One region of the Streptomyces sp. NPDC047022 genome, then DNA from elsewhere that is predicted to be linked to it. Evidence: riboswitches for the same ligand, from Rfam matches in the RefSeq annotation. Region 1 holds a riboswitch; the other holds the start of a gene.
What was found. A riboswitch is a leader RNA that binds a small molecule or an ion and turns the genes downstream of it on or off. The one in region 1 is predicted to bind thiamine pyrophosphate.
Positions count from the first base shown of each region.

Region 2: linked by a shared signal. The riboswitch ahead of thiC (phosphomethylpyrimidine synthase ThiC) and the one ahead of ABZ845_RS30345 (cytosine permease) in region 1 are both predicted to bind thiamine pyrophosphate.

Region 1 is NZ_JBEYVV010000052.1:22,892-26,152, reverse strand. Features, by position in the region: gene ABZ845_RS30360 (cobalt-precorrin-6A reductase) at 1-294, opposite strand, end outside; gene ABZ845_RS30355 (thiolase family protein) at 342-1,529, opposite strand; gene ABZ845_RS30350 (WhiB family transcriptional regulator) at 1,682-1,939, shown strand; TPP riboswitch at 1,982-2,074, shown strand; gene ABZ845_RS30345 (cytosine permease) at 2,066-3,261, shown strand, end outside.
Region 2 is NZ_JBEYVV010000017.1:104,793-108,053, reverse strand. Features, by position in the region: gene thiC (phosphomethylpyrimidine synthase ThiC) at 1-1,683, opposite strand, end outside; TPP riboswitch at 1,676-1,831, opposite strand; gene ABZ845_RS19455 (YibE/F family protein) at 1,903-3,261, shown strand, end outside.

The DNA of each region.
Region 1 (3,261 bases):
CACCACCGCGGGGATCCCGGTGGCCGCCGCGGCACGGGCCGCGTTGTCCGTGATGACGGATGCGAAGGGGTGCGTGGCGTCGACCAGCGCGTCCACACGGTGCTCCCGCAGCCAGGCGGCCAGCCCCTCCGCCCCGCCGAACCCCCCGACCCGTACGTCCCCGTCGAGCGCTCCGGGCCGGGACACCCGCCCGGCCAGGGACGTGGTCACTCTGACGCCGGGCCGTGCGGCGAGCGCGGCGGCGAGTTCGCGTGCCTCGGTGGTGCCGCCGAGGATCAGGACGTGCGAGGGCATGGGGTCGAGGGTACGGGTGGGTTGTGCTGTTTCGCGGTGCCGGTCCCTCAGTTCCCGGCGACCAGCACCGCGCTCCCCTGGCCGACTCCCACACACATGGTGGCGAGCCCGCGTGCCGCCCCGCCGCGCCGCATCCGGTGCAGCAGCGTCGTGAGGATGCGTGCCCCCGAGCAGCCGAGGGGATGGCCGAGGGCGATGGCGCCGCCGGTCGGGTTGACCAGGTCGGGGTCGATGCCGAGACGGTCGACGCAGGCGAGGGCCTGGGCGGCGAACGCCTCGTTGAACTCGGCCTCCTGGACGTCGCCGATGGTCCAGCCGGCGCGGGCGAGGGCCTTCTGCGTGGCGGGCACGGGGCCGATGCCCATGACGTCCGGGTGCACTCCGGCCGAGGCGCCCGCGACATAGCGGCCGAGGGATTCCAGACCGAGATCGTTCAGGGCCTCCTCGCTGACGAGGAGCAGTCCGGCCGCGCCGTCGTTCATGGGTGAGGCGTTGCCCGCGGTGACGGTGCCGCCCTGGCGGAACGCGGGCTTGAGGCGGGCGAGTTTCTCGTACGACGTGTCCTCGCGCACGCACTCGTCCTCGGTGACGACCACACCGTCCGGGCGGGTCACCGGCAGGAGTTCGGCGTCGAAGAAGCCGTTCTTACGGGCTTCGGCTGCACGCCGGTGGCTGCGCAGCGCGAAGTCGTCCTGGCGTTCGCGCGGGACGCCGTACCGGTCGGCGACCTCTTCGGCGGTCTCCCCCATGGGCAGCAGGCCGTGGAGTTCCTTCATGGCCGGGTTGACCAGCCGCCAGCCGAGGCGGGTGTCGAAGGTCTCCATACGGTGCGGCAGGGCCTCGTCGGGGCGGGGCAGGACGAAGGGGGCGCGGCTCATGGACTCCGAGCCTCCCGCGAGCACGACGTCCGCTTCGCCGGCGGCGATGGTGCGCGCGGCCATGGTGACCGCCTCCAGGCCGGAGGCGCACAGCCGGTTGACCGTGGCGCCCGGCACCGAGTCGGGCAGCCCGGCGAGGAGGGCGGCCATGCGGGCGACGTTGCGGTTGTCCTCGCCGGCCTGGTTGGCCGCGCCCCAGTAGACGTCGTCGACGCGGGCGGGGTCGAGGTCGGGCGCGTCGGCCATGAGGCCCCGGATCACGGTCGCCGCGAGGTCATCGGGCCGTACCGTGGACAGGGAGCCGCGCAGCTTGCCGATGGGGGTGCGGCGGGCGGCCGCGAAATGGACGGTACGCACGATGGAACTCCTGAGCGCACTCGGTGACGAGTCGATGAGTCGAAGAGGACGACGCAATAATTAGCACCGCTAGTTTTGGACTATAGACCGCCGGGCCCTCCCTGGGAAGATCCCCGGGTTTTACCCCGTGCGTCCAGGGGACCCGGGCGCGCATGGAGTGGTTGCGGTACGCGGCATGTGTGGACGAGGACCCCGAGTTGTTCTTCCCCGTCGGTTCCACAGGCCCGGCCATCACCGAGATCGCGGCGGCCAAGCGAGTGTGCCACCGCTGCCCGGTGATGGTCGAGTGCTTGACATGGGCGCTCAGGAGCGAGCAGACGGCGGGCGTGTGGGGCGGCACCGACGAGCGGGAGCGCGCGAGGTTGCTCCGGTCCGCCAGAAGTCTCCCCCAGGGGCGGCGGGCACCGTAGCTGCTGTCGTCGTCGCTGGTGGCTCGGGTTACTCTTGCCGCCGTACCGGACACGGGGTGCCCCGCGAGGGCTGAGATCACACCCGTTGAACCTGAACCAGTTCGTACTGGCGGAGGGATGTCATCCATGCCATTGGCGCATGTTTCCGGCGGGCTGCCCGCCGACGGCCGCAGAGGCGTCTTCGACGGACGGATGCCCACGGCTCCCGGTGACCTCAGGGTCGAGGGACACGGCATCGAACCCGTCCCCGAGAGCAACCGCTACGGCGGGGCGGGACGGCTGTTCACCGTGTGGTTCGCGCCGAACCTGACCATGACCGGTGTGTTCACCGGAACCCTCGGTATCGCGCTCGGCCTGGACTTCACCACCGCACTCGCCGCCGTCGTCCTGGGCACCGTGGTGGGCGCGGTGCCCACCGCCTACCTCGGCACCTGGGGCAGCCGCACCGGCGCCGGTCAGCTGCCGCTCGCCCGGCTCGCCTTCGGACGTGCGGTTGCGCTGCCCGGAGTGCTCCAGTGGCTGTCGTCGGTCGCCTGGGACGCGCTGATCGGTCTGTTCGGCGGGGACGCGCTTGCGCGGCTGTGCGGCTGGCCCTTCTGGCTCGGGGTGCTGGTCATGATGCTGGGGCAGGGCGCCCTCGGGATCCTCGGCTACGAGGCGATCCACCGCCTGCAGACCGTCATGACCTTCGTGCTCGCCGCCGCCTTCGCGCTGATCGCCATGCGGATGCCGGCCGGCGCCCATCTCGCCGCGACGGGCAGCGCACAAGGCGCCGACCGCGCGGGCGCGTTCGTGCTGACCAGCACCATCGCGCTCAGCCTCACCCTGTCCTGGGCCCCCTACGCCAGCGACTTCAGCCGCTATCTGCCCCGCACCACCTCCCGCTCCCGGATGTTCTGGTGCACGCTGCTCGGTCTCGTGGTGTCCTTCCTCGCCGTTCAGGCCCTCGGCCTGTGGGGCGCCTCGGTGCTCACCGACCAGACAGCCGCGGGCGTCGACAAACTGCTGGGCGGTGGCGCTGCTGGCGCCCTCGGGCTGCTGGCCGTGGCACTGGCGGCGCTGTGCAGCAACGCCATGAACGACTACAGCGGCTCCCTGGCCCTGCAGACCGTCGGCGTCCGCCTGCCCCGTCCCGCTGCCGCCGCCCTCGCCGCGGCGCTCGGCTTCCCGCTGGTGCTGTGGATGCACGCGGCCGACACCACCGCCCGGTTCCAGAACGTGCTGCTGTTCGTGGGCTACTGGATCCCCGGGTTCGTGGCCATCGTGGTCGTGGACTGGCTGGTCCGGCGCGGTGCCGTGACGGACCTCGCCGCCGCGACGAG
Region 2 (3,261 bases), on a different contig from region 1:
CTCGGTGATGCTCCGGCTGATCTTCATCGAGCAGAACTTCGGCCCGCACATCGAGCAGAAATGAGCCGTCTTGGCCGGCTCCGCCGGGAGGGTCTCGTCGTGGAAGGCGCGGGCCGTGTCCGGATCGAGAGCCAGGTTGAACTGGTCCTCCCAGCGGAACTCGAAGCGCGCGTCGGACAACGCGTCGTCCCACTCCTGCGCACCCGGGTGCCCCTTGGCGAGGTCGGCCGCATGGGCGGCGATCTTGTAGGTGATGACACCTGTCTTCACGTCGTCGCGGTTGGGCAGCCCCAGATGCTCCTTGGGCGTGACGTAGCAGAGCATGGCCGTGCCCCACCAGGCGATCATCGCGGCGCCGATGCCCGAGGTGATGTGGTCGTATGCCGGTGCCACATCCGTCGTCAGCGGCCCAAGGGTGTAGAACGGGGCCTCGTCGCAGATCTCCTGCTGGAGGTCGATGTTCTCCTTGATCTTGTGCATCGGGACATGGCCCGGCCCCTCGATCATGGTCTGCACGCCGAAGCGCCTGGCGATCCGGTTGAGCTCCCCGAGAGTGCGCAGCTCCGCGAACTGCGCCTCGTCATTGGCGTCCGCGATCGAGCCCGGACGCAGCCCGTCGCCCAGCGAGTAGGTGACGTCGTACGCCGCGAGGATCTCGCACAGTTCCTCGAAGTTCTCGTAGAGGAAAGACTCCTTGTGGTGCGCGAGGCACCACGCCGCCATGATCGAGCCGCCCCGCGACACGATGCCGGTCTTGCGGTTCGCGGTCAGCGGCACGAACGGCAGACGCACCCCGGCGTGCACCGTCATATAGTCCACGCCCTGCTCGGCCTGCTCGATGACCGTGTCCTTGTAGATCTCCCAGGACAGCTCCTCGGCCCTCCCGTCGACCTTCTCGAGGGCCTGGTAGAGCGGCACCGTACCGATCGGCACGGGGGAGTTGCGCAGCACCCATTCCCGGGTGGTGTGGATGTTGCGGCCGGTGGACAGATCCATGACCGTGTCGGCGCCCCAGCGGGTGGCCCAGGTCATCTTCTCGACCTCCTCCTCGATGGAGGACGTCACCGCGGAGTTGCCGATGTTGGCGTTGACCTTCACCAGGAACCGCTTACCGATGATCATCGGCTCGGTCTCCGGGTGATTGACGTTGGCCGGCAGAACCGCCCGGCCCGCCGCGATCTCCTCGCGCACGACCTCGGGCTCCACGTTCTCCCGGATCGCCACGAACTCCATCTCGGGCGTGATCTCACCGCGCCGTGCGTACGCGAGCTGTGTGGCCGGCGTACCCGGACGTGCGCGGCGCGGCTGACGCGGGCGCCCGGGAAACACCGCGTCGAGGTTGCGCAGCCCGCCACGAGGCGAGGTGTGCTTGAGTCCGTCGTCCTCGGGACGGACGGGACGGCCCGCGTACTCCTCGGTGTCGCCGCGGGCGATGATCCAGTTCTCCCGCAGTGGCGACAGTCCCCTGCGGACGTCCGTCGTCACAAGCGGATCGGTATACGGGCCGGAGGTGTCGTACAGCGTGACCGACTGCCCGATGGTGAGGTGCACTTGGCGGACGGGCACGCGCAGGTCGGGGCGCGAGCCCGCGACATACGCCTTGTGCCAGCCGATGGTCCTGCCGTCCGCCTGGGACTGTTCGTCCTGGTCGAGGGCAGGCATGGGTGCATCCTTGTTGGTCATGAGACCTACTCCCTACGCCGGCATTACCCGGTAACAGGTTCAGCGGTCGACGCAGCGGTTTCCGCCGGCGATGTTCCACGTGAAACATCGCGCCTGCGGAGGTCAGCGCCCTCTCAGCCCGGTGCTCCGAGCTCCCGCGTGTGCAAAGGTTCCCTCACGCTAGCGTCTCTTTACGCTGGCTGAACAGTAGGCCTTGCGCCTTCTTGCAATGATGCGTCGGTGACCACGACACAGCATCCGCCCCCCTATCCGTCCTCCGAGCCGCCCGGCCACCATGGCCGCGAGGACGGACACGGGCATGGCCACGGTCACTCCCACAGTCACAGTCACGGCCCGGCGGCCCCTGTCTCCCGGCAGCTGCGCAAGGTCATCGCCGCGATCCTCATCCCGTTCACCGCGGCGGTCATAGCCGGCCTTGTGATCCTGTGGCCCGGTGGTGTGCCGTCGCACCAGCGCAGCGGCCTCGGCTTCGACCGGCAGACGCAGCAGGCGACGGTCACCCGGGTCGTGGAGGTGGACTGCAAGTCCGTGAACGCCTCGGGTGGCGGGACCCCCATCGGGGACACCTCCGCCGCCGGCGGGTCCTCCGGACCGCAGAAAGCGAGCGGCACCTGCAAGAAGGCGACGGTCCAGGTCGACACCGGCAAGGACAAGGGACGTACGTTCACGGAGATCGTCCAGCCTGACCAGTCACGGCAGTTGGATCAGGGCGAGAAGGTCGTGGTCGCATACGAGCCCTCCGCGCCCAGGGATCTGCAGTACTCGGTCACCGATGTGAACCGGAAGCTCCCCATGGCGCTGCTCGCCGGGATCTTCGCCGTCGCCGTGGTGATCGTGGGCCGGATGCGCGGTGTCATGGCCCTCGTCGCTCTGGCCGTGAGCTTCCTCGTCCTCAACCTCTTCATCCTGCCGGCGATCCTGGGGGGCTCGAATCCGCTTCTCGTGGCCGTGGTCGGATCGAGCGCCATCATGCTGATAGCCCTCTATATGTGCCACGGGCTCTCGGCACGCACCTCGGTCGCGGTGCTGGGCACGCTCATCTCCCTGTCGCTCATCGGCCTGCTGGGCTCGGAGTTCATCGACTGGGCCGCGCTGACCGGGAACACGGACGACAGCACCGGTCTGATCCATGGCCTGTTCCCGCGCATCGACATGAGCGGACTGCTGCTCGCAGGCGTCATCATCGGCTCGCTCGGTGTGCTCGACGATGTGACCGTGACACAGACGTCGGCGGTCTGGGAGCTGCACGACGCCAATCCGACCCTGGGCTGGCGAGGCCTGTACCGCGCGGGTATCCGCATCGGCCGCGACCACATCGCGTCGGTCGTCAACACCCTCGTTCTGGCGTACGCGGGCGCCGCGCTGCCTCTGCTGCTTCTGTTCTCGATCGCGCAGAGCGGTGTGGTCACGGTCGCGGACAGCGAGCTGGTGGCCGAGGAGATCGTCCGCACGCTCGTCGGGTCGATCGGCCTCGTCGCCTCCGTGCCCGTCACCACCGTGCTGGCCGCCCTCGTGGTGTCGGCGGACCGCCCGGGGACGACCGCCGCCCCGGCCACCGGCCCGGCTCCCGTACCGGCC